DNA from 3 places in the Uliginosibacterium sp. 31-12 genome. Region 3 is predicted to be linked to each of the others. Evidence: predicted binding sites of a transcription regulator. Region 3 holds the regulator's gene; each other region holds the start of a gene.
What was found. Region 3 encodes LexA, which represses DNA repair genes until DNA is damaged. Its sites were predicted from a motif close to ACTGTATNTANATACAGT; they were not measured.
Positions count from the first base shown of each region.

Region 1 (4,330 bases), 460 kb from region 3:
TTGCGCACTACCCTGGCCCTGCTGGCCGATGGCAGCGTGCTGCTGAGCCGTGATGGGGGCCGTCGCTGGGCGCAGGCCCGGAGTGGTGTCACCGACTATCTTTCCGGCTTTGCCTGGGATCCCGTCCGCAAGCGTCTGCTGATAGCCACGGCAGCAGGCAGCGTGTTGCGCTCGGACGATGCGGGCCGCACCTGGCAACAGGCGGCGACAGGTGCCGGGCTCTATATCAATCATCTGGTGTATGTGCCGGCCAATGGCGCCTTGCTGGCAAGCGGTGAGGCGGGCGTGCTGCGCCGCTCGGAGGATGGCGGCGTCAGCTGGCAGCAGGTGATGTTGCCGACCCGTGATCGCCTGAGCCACATTCTGGTGGCGGATCAGATCCTGATCGGGCTGGGCGAATTTGGCGCTGTGCTGCGCTCGGCAGATGCCGGGGCCAGCTGGCAGGAACTGCAGCCGCCGCTGCGCATGTATGTGCACGATGTGCAGCGCTCGGCTGATGGCCGTGCCCTGGTGGGGGTTGGCCCGCAAGGCTGGGTCATCCGTTCGGAAGACGATGGGCGCAGCTGGCAGCCCTTGCCGCTGGGGCTGGGGCTGGATGTCTATCTGCTGAGCATGGCGAGGGACCCGGCTTCCGGTGCGCTGATCGCTGGTGGGCCTCCGGGCAGCCTGATCCGTGCCGAGGGTGATGGCCGCGATTGGCTGTCGGTACTGGCCATCAATAGTGCAGCACGCGGCTCTTTTCAGAAGCTGCTGGCCCATCCACAGGATGGCAGCCTGCTGGCGCTGGCCAGCCCCGGCACGGTGATGCGCTCGGCCGATGGCGGGCGCAGCTGGCAGGCGACGGACGCGCGCACCGAACCACATCTGTACGACGTGGCGGCCTCCGCGCTGGATCGCAGTTGGGTGGCCGTGGGGCGTGCCGGCAGCATCCAGTTCAGCCGCGATGGGGGCCAGCATTGGCAGGCAGGGGACAGTGGGGTGAGCACATCACTCTTTGCCGTGGCTTTCGTGGCCGGCCCGCCGGGGCGTGAGGGCGAAGGTTTTTTCCTCGCCGCAGGCGCCGATGGCCGGCTGTTGCGCTCGGCTGATGCGGGCGTCAGCTGGCAGGCGCTGGCTTCAGTCAGCCCGGCTGCGTTGCGTTACATCCTCCACGATCGTGCCCGTGACCTGCTGATCGTGAGTGGGGATCAGGGCACGCTGTTGCGCTCGGCCGATCGTGGTATCACCTGGACACAAATCCCCAGCGGAACCGATCAGGCCTTGCGCCAGCCTGTGCTGGATCGCAGGGGCGCAATCCATGTGCCGGGGCGGGGCGGCGTGCTCTTGAGCTCGGCGGATGCAGGTCTGGGCTGGCGCCGGATTCCGACTTCGACGGCCGCGCATCTGAAGGGCGTATTCGAATTGCCGGGCGGGGAGGGGCTGCTGGTCTATGGTGACCGACTGCTCCGGATCGAACCCTGAGAGGCTGTTCACGATCTGTAGCGAGAGGCCGTCAGCGGGGTGAAGAGCAGCGCAGGGACCGGAGTTTATGTCGATAAATGAGCGCATGAGCCCCGATCACGGCCTCGCAGTAAGATCATGAACAGCCTCTGAGCGCTGCGGGGCGATCTGTCGTCTCATCCCTGGCGGCATGAAAACGCTGGGGCATGAGCGGGTGCTCAGAAGGGCCCGCGTAGGGGGTGTTCGGTCCTGGGAGGCGTATCCAGATGGGCACGCTCCTCGCGGCAAGCCAGTCCGCCCATTTCGTATTCGCGGCACACATCCGGGCGGCGTTCGTAGATCGTGCACAGCAGCGTGTCGCGGTCGAGCGCCACGCACCAGCCATCCTCCAGCCGGCGCATCACTTCGCCCCCCCATTCGTCTTCATGGGTCAGGTGGCGCGGCACGTTGTCATCGCCCATCAGGATGACTTCGAGCTGGCAACAGCAGGCCCGGCAGGTGGCGCAAGTGATTTCCGGCGTGGCATTCATGGCCGGCATTGTCCCACGCAAGGCGAGTCGCCGCCGCGCTGTGGCGGGTGAAACTCAGAAAGGGCTGGCGCAAGGCTGTTTACTGTATAAAATTACAGTTACTCGTCCTTCGCCTGTCTGCCGCCGCCGTCTTTGTGAGGGCGGGATTTGTCGCCATGTCCATGCCCGTTCCGCTCGATGAAGTCCTGCTGCGCCCCGATGTCTGGCGGGGAGATCGCTTTGCGCCCAACGAGGCCGGCGAAGTGGCCAGCGGCTTCGCAGCGCTGGATGCCGAACTTCCAGGCGGGGGCTGGCCGCGCGGCGCGCTCACCGAGTTGTTGCCAGCGCAGCGTGGCATTGGCGAGCTGGCCCTTCTGCAGCCGGCTTTGCGCAGCTGTGCCGAGGACGCGCCGGTGGCGCTGGTGGCGCCCCCCTGGCTGCCGCATGCTCCGGCCTGGGCGGCGGCGCTGCCGCTGGAGCGCTTGCTGCTGGTGGAGGCAAGCGGGCGCGAGGCCGCCTGGGCCGCCGAGGCCTTGCTGGCCAGTGGTGCGCTGGGGGCCTTGCTGCTGTGGCTGCCGGCGCAGGTCGATGCGCGCAGCCTCCGGCGCCTGCAACTGGCGGCGGAAGGCCATCGCGCGCCGGCCTTCGTTTTCCGCCCGCCGGCGCTGGCGCGCACAGCTTCGCCGGCACCACTGCGCCTGACCCTGAGTGCGGCGCCGCAAGGCTTGCGGGTGGAGTTGCTGAAGCGGCGCGGTCCGCCGTGTAGCAAACCGCTGGTGCTTTCGGTGGCACGACCGGTGGCGCCGCGTCCGGTGCCGCAGGCCGAGCCGATTTCATTGCGGCCGCAACGGGTGCGGGTGTGAGCCATGCTGTGGTTGTGTCTGCGTTTCCCCTGCCTCGCGCTGGAGGTCTTCCCTCCCGAGTCTGAACCTGCCGTGGTGGTGGCGCTGCAGCGGGTACAGGCAGTCAACGAGGCCGCTCAGGCAGCCGGCATCCAGCCCGGTCTGCGTCTCGCCTCGGCACTTGCGCTGGCGCCTGGCCTGCAGGTGCATGAGCGCCAGCCGGCGCGCGAAGCGGCGTGGCTGCATATGCTGGCGTGCTGGAGCGAGGCCTTTACGCCGCAGGTGAGCCTGGCGGCGGAGGATGAATTGCTGCTGGAGATTGGTGGCTGCCTGCGCCTCTTCGGTGGCTTGCCGGCCTTGCGCGAACGGGTACGGGCCGGGCTGGTGGAGCAGGGCAGTTTTGCGCTGCAGGGGCTGGCGCCCACGCCGCTCGCAGCGCAGTGGCTGGCGCGGGCCGGCGTGGAAGCGCCATGCCTTGGCGCCGACGAATTGCCGGCGGCGCTGGGGCCGCTGCCGGTACAGGTCATCGACGGTTTCACGCAGGCGCAGCAGCGTACTTTGGCGGCACTGGGCGTGCGCAGTCTGGGCGATCTGCTGGCCTTGCCGGCGGCGGGTCTGCAGCGTCGTTTCGGTGCGGGTCTGCCGCTGCAACTGGCGCAGGCGCTGGGCGAGCGGCCAGACCCGCGCGAGGCCTTCGTCTTTCCTGAGGTTTTTGCCGAGCGCCTGGAGCTGCCGGCCAAGGTCAGTGAGGCCGCCATGCTGCTGTTCGCCCTGCGTCGCCTGCTCGCCGCACTGGCCGGCTGGCTCGCTGCCCGGGCATCGGGCCTGAGCACTTGCCGGATCCTGCTGGAGCATGAGGATGGGTTGACGGCGAGTGAGCTGGCGCTGAGTTTCGCCGAGCCCACGGCGGATCTGGCGCGTTTCGAGCGGGTGCTGCGCGAGCGGCTGGAGCATTACCGGCTGACGGCGCCGGTGTGGCGCGTGCAGCTGCTGGCGGACGAGGCGCAGCCGCTGGCCGGGCGCAGTCTGGGGCTCTTCGGGCAGGAAGCCGCGCAGGCGCTGGCGCCGGTGATCGAGCGCTTGCGTGCACGTCTGGGGGAGGCGGCCGTGCATGGCCTGGCCTGCGTGGCTGATCACCGCCCGGAATGCGCCAGCCGTGCGGTGCCCGAGGCGCAAGCAGGAGGCTCAGCCGTCGCAGCCGGACTCCGGCCACTGTGGTTGCTGCCGCGCCCGCAGGCGCTGGGCGAGCGCGCCGGGGTGCCGCAGCACGAGGGTGCGATTCTGCGTCTGGCCGGCCCGGAGCGCATCGAAAGCGGCTGGTGGTCTGATGCCGGGCAAGGTGGCGATGTGACGCGGGACTATTTCGTGGCCAGCAATCCGCGTGGCGAGTGGTTGTGGGTGTTCCGCGATGCGCAGGGCTGGTGGCTGCACGGGGTGTTTGCGTGAAGCTGCCGGATTACGCCGAGTTGCACTGCCTGACGAACTTCAGCTTCCTGCGCGGTGCGTCGCATCCGGCCGAGCTGATGGCGCAGGCGCGCG
Region 1 is NZ_JAUOOA010000001.1:154,996-159,325, forward strand. Features, by position in the region: gene Q3Y64_RS00740 (YCF48-related protein) at 1-1,461, shown strand, start outside; gene Q3Y64_RS00745 (YkgJ family cysteine cluster protein) at 1,659-1,970, opposite strand; gene imuA (translesion DNA synthesis-associated protein ImuA) at 2,126-2,812, shown strand; gene Q3Y64_RS00755 (DNA polymerase Y family protein) at 2,816-4,237, shown strand; gene Q3Y64_RS00760 (error-prone DNA polymerase) at 4,234-4,330, shown strand, end outside.
Region 1: a site for LexA is predicted at 2,052-2,069, ahead of imuA (translesion DNA synthesis-associated protein ImuA). Genes of this name have one in related genera too.

Region 2 (4,330 bases), on a different contig from region 3:
GAGCGCTGAGACGGCGATGGAGAGCGTCACGACCACCGCGAACTCGTGGAACATCAGGCCCACGGTGCCAGGCATGAAGAAGATCGGAATGAACACGGCGACCAGCGAGATCGAGATCGAGATCACCGTGAAGCTCACTTCGCGCACGCCGCGCACGGCGGCCGGGAAAGGCTTCACTCCGTTTTCGATGTGGCGCACGATGTTTTCCAGCACCACGATGGCGTCATCGACGACCAGACCGATGGCGATGGTGAGGCCCATCAGCGAGATGTTGTTGAGGCTGAAGCCGGCCCACAGCATCAGGCCGAAGGTGCCCAGAAGCGAGGCGGGTAGGGAAACCGAGGGAATCAGGGTGGCCGAGATGCGGCGCAGGAACATCAGGATCACCAGCATCACCAGCCCGATCGTGAGCAGCATGGTGAGGCTCACGTCGTGAATGGATTCGCGGATCGAGGTCGAACGATCATTGAGGATGCTGATATCCACCGAGGCCGGCAGTTGCGCTTGCAGCTTGGGGATGGCGGCGCGTACCGCATCCACCACGGCCACGGTGTTGGCGCTCGGTTGGCGTAGGACCTGCAGGTTGATGCCGCGCTTGCCATTGACCCAGCTGGCGCTCTTGATGTTCTCCACGCTGTCGACCACTTCAGCCACATCGGCGAGGCGTACCGGCTGGCCGTTCTTCACGGCAACGATCATGCGGCCGAAGTCGGTGGCGTTCATGAGCTGGTCGTTGGCGGTGATCACCAGCGTCTGGCGCGCACCTTCGAGTGAGCCCATCGGCGTGTTGGAGTTGGCGGCGGCCAGAGCGGTGGATAGCTCACCGATGGAGAGGTCGCGTGCGGCGAGCTTAGCCGGATCGACCGTCACGCGCACGGCATAGCGCTTTTGGCCGTTGATGCTGACCTGGGCCACCCCGTCCAGCGTGGCAAGGGTCGGCGAGATCAGGTTGTCTGCGTAGTCATTGAGCTGGTCCAGCGATAGCGAGGGTGAGTCCAGGGTGATGAAGAGGATGGGATCGTCCGCCGGATTGACCTTGCGGTAGCTTGGCGGCGTGGTCATGTCCTTGGGCAGCAGGCGGTTGGCGCGCATGATCGCTGCCTGAACATCCACCGAGGCGGCATCGATATCGCGCGAGGGGATGAATTCCAGCGTCAGGTTGGTGCTCCCCAGGGTGCTGGAGGAGGTCATCATCTTGAGGCCGGAGATCGTCGAAAACTGGCGCTCCAGTACCGTGGCCACTGAGTTGGCCATGGTTTCCGGATTGGCTCCGGGCAGGCTGGCGCTGACCTGGATGATCGGCTGGTTGAAGGAGGGCAGGGCTGCGATCGGCAGCTTGAACCAGGCGGCGATACCGCCAATCATCACGGCTAGCCACAGCAGGGTCGTGGCGACCGGACGATGGATGCTCTGCTCGGTGAACTTCATTGCGCAGCCGCCTTGAGTGCCTGACGCTCGCGCCAGCGGGCAAGGATCTCGCGCTTCTGCTCGTCGCTGGCGGTAGCCCAGCGGTCCGGGTCGCGTGGCGTGAACCCGGGGGGTATTTCAACGCCTCCGGCCGTATTGGCGGCAGCTGTGGGCTGGGCTGCGGCCTTGTCGTCCGAGGCTTTCTCGGCGCGCTTGCCTTTGCCTTCCTTGTCCCCCTTCGTTTCCGTGATCTTCACACCGGGGCGCAGGTTTTGGGTGCCTTCCAAGACAACCTTCACGCCCGCCGGAATGCCGGACACGACGGCGCGCTGATCCGCGATGCGCTGCAGTTCAATGTTTTTCGGCTGCACGGTCTGATCGTCCTGCACCACGTACACGAAGCGCCCGTTGGGACCGTTCACCACCGCTTGCGCCGGCAGCACAACGGCATTGTCGAGCTTGCCGGCTTCGAGTTTTACCGACAAGTATTGGCCCGGCCATACCAGTCGATTCTTGTTCTCCAAGCGCCCCTTGATCAGCAAGGTGCCGGAAGCGCGATCTACCGAACTGTCAACGAAGCTCACTTCGCCCTTCAGCACGGCCTGCGCATTGGTGCGCGCGCTGAGCTTGACCGGGCCCTTACGCAGCGCGACGAGCAAGGGGCCCATGTCACGTTCGCTGATCGAGAAGCTCACCCCGATCGGATCCATGCGAGTCAGGCGCACCAGTGCAGTGGCGGTGGAGTTGGAAGTCACGAGGCTGCCGGGGCGTACATTGATCACGCCGGCACGACCATTAAAAGGGGCCACGATGCGGGTATAGGTACGACCGACCCGAGCCTGCTCCAGACTGGCGCGTGCCTGACCCAGATTGGCAAGGGCGGTATCGGTTTTGTTGCGTGCCGTGTCCAGTGCCGAGGGTGAGATGAACTGTTTTTCAGACATTTCCTGAGCGCGCTTCAGATCACGCTCGGCAATTGCCGCCTGTGCTTCGGCACTGGCCACGCCGGCCTCGGCCTTGCCGACGTTGGCATCGTCGTCGCGTGAGTCCATCGAGAACATCAACTGGCCGCGGCGTACCTCCTGGCCTTCCGTGAAATGAATGGCGGTGATCATGCCGTTTTTCTGCGGACGCAGATCCACTTCGTCCAGCGGTACGACGCTGCCTTGCGTCTCGATCACGATCGGCACGTCCTCCACCCGGCTGATGGTGGTTGATACGCTTTGCGGCCTGCCCTGAGCAGATGCGGCGGGCGCAGATACCCCGCTGACGGGAGCCGAGCTTTCTGCCGCTGGCGCAGCCTCCTTGTTCTGACAGGCACTGAGCAGGCAACACGCGGTGAGCAGGGCAAGCGACTTACGAAGCATGGTGGGGTTCCGGGGCTGGGGGCGGTGTATTCATGAGCTGCGGACGCGAATCATCACCTAAGCGGTTAGGGGCGCCAAGTGCCTTAACTTGTTCTCACAAAGCAAGTTTTCGAGCTGTGACTTGTGTCGCAGAAATGATGGTGTATATTTGTACAGTAGTTGGCGCAGTCGGCTCCCGGGCGGAGTCGAGTTGGCATGCGGGGCGGACTTCGGTTTCGTACAGCAAGCTCTGTGCCATAATCCTTCAGACCACTCAGTGAGGACTTTCATGGACGACAACAAGGCCAAGGCACTTGCCGCCGCACTCTCCCAGATCGAGAAGCAGTTCGGCAAGGGTTCCATCATGCGCATGGGTGACGGCAAACTGGAAGAAAACATCCAGGCCGTTTCCACGGGCTCTCTCGGGCTGGACATTGCGCTGGGCATCGGCGGCCTGCCGCGTGGCCGGGTGGTGGAAATCTATGGTCCGGAATCTTCCGGCAAGACCACGCTGACCCTGCAGGTCATTGCCGAAATGCAGAAAATTGGCGGTACGGCCGCCTTCATCGATGCAGAGCATGCCCTGGATGTGCAATACGCAGCAAAGCTTGGCGTCAAGGTCGAGGATCTGCTGATTTCGCAGCCCGACACCGGTGAGCAAGCCCTTGAAATTGCCGACATGCTGGTGCGTTCTGGCGGTATCGATATCGTGGTTATCGACTCGGTCGCCGCGCTTACGCCGAAGGCCGAAATCGAAGGTGAAATGGGCGATCAGTTGCCCGGTCTGCAGGCGCGCCTGATGAGTCAGGCTCTGCGCAAGCTGACGGCCAACATCAAGCGCACCAATACGCTGGTCATCTTCATCAATCAGATCCGCATGAAAATCGGTGTGATGTTCGGCAACCCGGAAACCACCACCGGTGGTAACGCACTCAAGTTCTACGCCTCGGTCCGTCTGGATATTCGCCGCACCGGCACGATCAAGCGTGGCGACGAAGTCGTCGGCTCCGAAACCAAGGTCAAGGTCGTCAAGAACAAGGTAGCGCCTCCCTTCAAGGAAGCCCACTTCGACATTCTTTATAGCGAAGGCATTTCGCGTGAAGGCGAAGTGATCGACATGGGCGTCGATCACAAAATCGTCGACAAGAGCGGTGCCTGGTACGCCTACAACGGCGAGAAGGTCGGCCAGGGCAAGGACAATGCACGTGAATTCCTGCGTGCCAATCCGGCGCTGGCACTCGAGATCGAAAACAAGGTGCGTGCCAGTGTGGGGGTTGCCGTGATGCCTACTGTGGCTGAAGCGGAGTAAGCTGTTTGAAGAAGCCCGCCGCTTCGCTCAGCTCGACAGCCTTGCGTCTGCTCGCCACGCGCGAACATTCGAGGCTGGAGCTGCGGCGCAAGCTGGCGGCAAGAGCCGGCGCCGACGATGATGTCGAAGCCGTGCTGGATCGCATGGCAGAGACAGGTCTGCAGTCTGACGAGCGCTTTGCCGAGAGTTTCGTGAGATCGCGCGCCAGCCGCTTTGGTGCCGCGCGCATCCGTCGTGAGCTGGATGACCGGGGAGTGGATCGCGAGAC
Region 2 is NZ_JAUOOA010000006.1:37,316-41,645, reverse strand. Features, by position in the region: gene Q3Y64_RS12300 (efflux RND transporter permease subunit) at 1-1,428, opposite strand, end outside; gene Q3Y64_RS12295 (efflux RND transporter periplasmic adaptor subunit) at 1,425-2,774, opposite strand; gene recA (recombinase RecA) at 3,043-4,062, shown strand; gene recX (recombination regulator RecX) at 4,068-4,330, shown strand, end outside.
Region 2: a site for LexA is predicted at 2,914-2,931, ahead of recA (recombinase RecA). Genes of this name have one in related genera too.

Region 3 (4,330 bases):
CGATGCTGCGGGTTACGCTAGCAAGGTCAAGTTGACTGATGATGCAGCGCGCAAATACTACGATGCTAACCAGGCGCGCTTCCAGACGCCGGAGCAGGTAAGACTTGAGTACATTCAGCTGAGTCTCGAAAGCATTACGCGTAATCTGAATGTTACTGAGGCGGACGCCCGCAAGTGGTACGACGAAAACCAGAAGGCATTTGAGGGTTCGGAAGAGCGCCGTGCCAGCCATATTCTGGTCCAGGTGCCTGCTGATGCAAAGCCTGAGGTTCGGGCTGCCGCGCGCAAGAAAGCGGAAGACATTCTGGCTCAAGTGAAATCGATGCCGGCCAAGTTTGCTGAGCTTGCCAAGAGTGCTTCAGATGATCCTGGATCTGCCGAAAAGGGTGGCGATCTGGGCTTTTTCGGTCGCGGCGCAATGGTCAAGCCTTTCGAGGATGCTGCCTTTGCTTTGAAGCAGCGTGAGATTTCGGGCCTGGTGGAAACTGAGTTTGGCTATCACATCATCCAGCTGACTGATAGTCGTGGCGGCAAAGCCAAGAGTTATGACGAAGTCAAGGCTGATGCTATGGCCGGGGCGCGTAAGCAGATGGGTAATCAGCGCTTTGCAGAGTTGGCAGACCAGTTCGGGAACATGGTTTACGAGCAGCCGGATGCGTTGAAGCCGGTGGCTGACAAGTTCTCTTTGCCACTGGTTCAGACCGATTGGCTGGCGCGTGAGGCGTTGCCTCCGCTGCTTCGTAACGCCAAACTTCAGGCGGCTTTGTTTTCGGCTGACTCCCTGCAGAATCGGCGCAATACCGAAGCGGTTGATCTGGGAAATGGGGTGGTCATTTCTGCCCGCATTCTGGATCATAAGCCGGTTGCGACACGTAGTTTTGATGAAGTGAAGTCGCAGGCCGAAGAGTTGGCGCGTGCCGAAGAGGCTTCCAGGCTTGCTTTGGCTGACGGCGAGGTTGCCCTCAAGAAACTGCAGGCTGGCGAAGTCGTGTCAGGAGGATGGAAATCAGCAAAGAGCGTAAAGCGTGGAAGCCCCGAGTTGAGCGCCGATTCACGCAAAGCTATTTTTGCGGTTTCGACTGACAAATTTCCGGTTTACGCAGGCAGTGCTCATGGCGATGCCTACTCGGTGTACCGTATCGAGAAGGTGAATAAAGGGGCGGAAGTTGCTCCGGCTGAGTTGGTGGAGGCGCGGCGTCAGTTTGCATTGACTTTGGGTCAGGAAGACTTGCGTGCTTACATTGCCGGTATCCGCAATCGCCAAGGAGTGCAAGTCAAGACGCGTGAAGCAACGAAGGCAGACTGACCAAGTTTTGTTGATGAAAAAGCCCGCGCATAAGCGCGGGCTTTTTCATTTCTGGTGCCTGATGATCAGAGTTCTAAGCGCCTGATGGTGAGTGTGAGGTGCTAAACACTGGCTGCACAAAAATGTACTTGATTTTTTATACAGTACTGTATAAAAATACATTTGTGCACAGGAGCCAAACATGAATAACGAACTTACCCGACGCCAGCAGGACATTCTGGATTTTATCCGCGGGAAAATTGTCGAGAGCGGCATTCCTCCTACCCGCGTTGAAATTTCTGCGGCTTTTGGCTTTGCGTCGCCGAATGCTGCTGAGAGCCATTTGCGTGCATTGGCGCAAAAAGGAGCTATCAGGCTGGAGTCGGGCTCTGCACGTGGTATCCGCCTGCTGCAGGATGCGATTGAGCAGGAGCAGGAGAAAGGCTTGCCTCTGATTGGACGTGTCGCGGCAGGCTCGCCCATTCTGGCTCAGGAGCATATCCAGCGTCACTTGCCGGTGGATCCCGGTATGTTCTCTCCAAGAGCTGACTACTTATTGCAGGTGCGCGGACTCTCCATGATCAATGCGGGCATTCTGGAAGGAGATTTACTTGCTGTTCATCGCTGCAGTGAAGCGCGGGATGGTCAGATTGTTGTGGCTCGGGTAGAGGATGAGGTGACAGTGAAGCGATTGCAGCGTCGCCCGCACGGCATTGTCGAGTTGATTGCAGAAAACCCGGATTTTCAACCAATCGTGATCAATACCAAGGACCAAGCACTGGTCATTGAAGGACTTGCCGTTGGTTTGATTCGCGATGTATTTACGCGTCTTTAAGAGTTTTTGTCCTTTCTGGGTGTTCCATAATTTCAGGAAATCAAGGAGTTGTAGCAAATGAAGTCGTCACACAACTATTCAGTCGTTGCTCACAGTCCTTTGCTGGCACAGGCTCAAGCGTGCAAGCCCATCACTGGGGAGGCTGCATTGGCCGTACGGATGTCAATCAAGCCGATGGCGATTCTTGACGTTGTACGCCGACGTGGCCGCAGCTGGGGCCTCCTCGCGCAATACGAAGAGGGGCGTCTGGGTTTGTCTCGCTGAAATCAAGCTTCTATGCGCAGCCCAAGCGACTGGAGCTGTGCAAAAATTTCCGGGTGTAAGGGGACGCCAGCAAGCAGATTGTGCTTGCGCTCCTGCCAGCCGCGCTCGCCCGGCCATGTAAATGGGCGGGCGGCTTCACCAAGGTAGCTTAGATAGCTGTCCACTCGCACATGCAGGGTTTCAAGCCCTCCAAACGCATCCGGATTCATTGCGATGAAGAGCTTGCAGGAGTTCGGATCGAGGCCGCTGCGATCCTTTTCTACAATTTCATGGCCGAAAGCTCCGCCAGCCAGTGCAGCGGTCATGAGTTCCATTATCAGCGCCAGACCTGCACCTTTATGACCGCCAAACGGTAACACTGCGCCGCACAGGATCGCTTTCGCGTCCGTGCTGGGCTGTCCATTGGCATCAAGGCCCCACCCCGCTGGCAGCTCCCGCCCCTCTCGTAGCCAAGTTCCGACCTTGCCGACAGCGGCTTGGCTCATCGCTATATCCAGTACAAGAGGCTCCGCTCCGTTGCTGCGTGGCAGTGCTATGGCAAGTGGATTGTTGCCAATAATCTTGCTTGTGGCTCCCCAGGCGGCCATGGTCGGCATGGCATTGGTTGTGCATAAACCGATCATGCCGGCTTGTGCGGCGTGGCAGGCGTAAGCATGAGCACGCCCCCAATGAGTTGTATGCATGGCGAGGCATGCGCCAATGCCGAATTCGCGTGCGCGCTCAACTGCCTGATCCATTGCGCGGATTGAAACGCTGCGGCCGGGGCCATTATCACCATCCATCATGCAAGTAGCAGCGAAGCCAGTTTTCAGGCTGATCTGCGGTTTGGCAGTGGCGCGCCCGTCTTTAAGCGCGGCGAGCAGTCCTGGAAGCATCCGCACGCCATGAGAAGGAACTCCATGCAGGTCCGCTTCGATCATTATTGATGCTTCTTCGGCTGCCATTACGGCTTCCATTCCCGCTCGTTCCAAGACATTTGAGATAAGTCTAGCGAGTTGTTGATGATCGATTCGGATTGGCGTGTCCATGGGGGCCTTTCTGGAAAGTCTGAAGTGTAAATCCCCTCCAAAGCTCTTGTTCCTGGGGCTAGTGCCTACGGATTGCCACGCAGGCTCAAGATTTCTCCTTGGCGGACGTTACTCCCTTACAGGCGCCAGTATCAAGACTCCTGTGTTTCTCGGTTTCGGGCCGCTGTAAAGCGGCCCGCTTATGTTCTAGTCGTGAAGTCCGGAGGCAGCTCTGTCATCTTTCTAGCTTCTGAAAGAGGCTCCCGGAGCAAGGTGATGAGAGTCTTTTGCGAGTTGTTGATCCAGAGTGCTGATTCCAAGAGAGGAGGGTGTGTGGATCTAAGGAAAGTTGAGTTGGGTGCCTGTAGGCTTCAGCTACTAGCTATGAATGCCTTGCTCGAGCGTGCATGCGCGGGCTTGAGGAGTGAGGAGGATGACTTGCGTTCGTTGCGACGAATCGCGGAGATGAGTGTTAGTTTGCAGGAAGATTCCGGCAGCGTGCGCAAGGAGGATCTGAGTGAAGTCGAGGCTCTTATTCTTTGTCGTCACGAGGCTGGCTGAGCGATTAGTGGCGTAGTCAGCCTCGTGTAGTCCAGCCTAGATCTTCAGCGCTTCGAGAAGATCTGCTTCGAGCTGAACTGTTTTGGCGCTATTCCCCAGCAAGGGGCCGCTCACCAGAAATGTGTCCTCGGCACGTTCGCCAAGTGTGGCAATTTTTGCTGTGTGGAGATTCACTTCATGTGCGGCCAGGATTCTTGCAATCAGAAATAGCAGACCGGGGCGATCGGCTGCAATGATCGACAGGATGTAGTGCTGCCCGCGTTCATCTGGCTGCAAGGAGACGGAGGGAGCGATCGGGAAGTGCTTGAGTTGGCGTGACAGACGGCCGCTGGATGGCGCGTCAACCACATCGGTACGCGCTAACTTAGCGGAGAGTTC
Region 3 is NZ_JAUOOA010000001.1:611,089-615,418, forward strand. Features, by position in the region: gene Q3Y64_RS02830 (SurA N-terminal domain-containing protein) at 1-1,306, shown strand, start outside; gene lexA (transcriptional repressor LexA) at 1,488-2,120, shown strand; gene Q3Y64_RS02840 (Ldh family oxidoreductase) at 2,387-3,412, opposite strand; gene Q3Y64_RS02845 ([protein-PII] uridylyltransferase) at 3,989-4,330, opposite strand, start outside.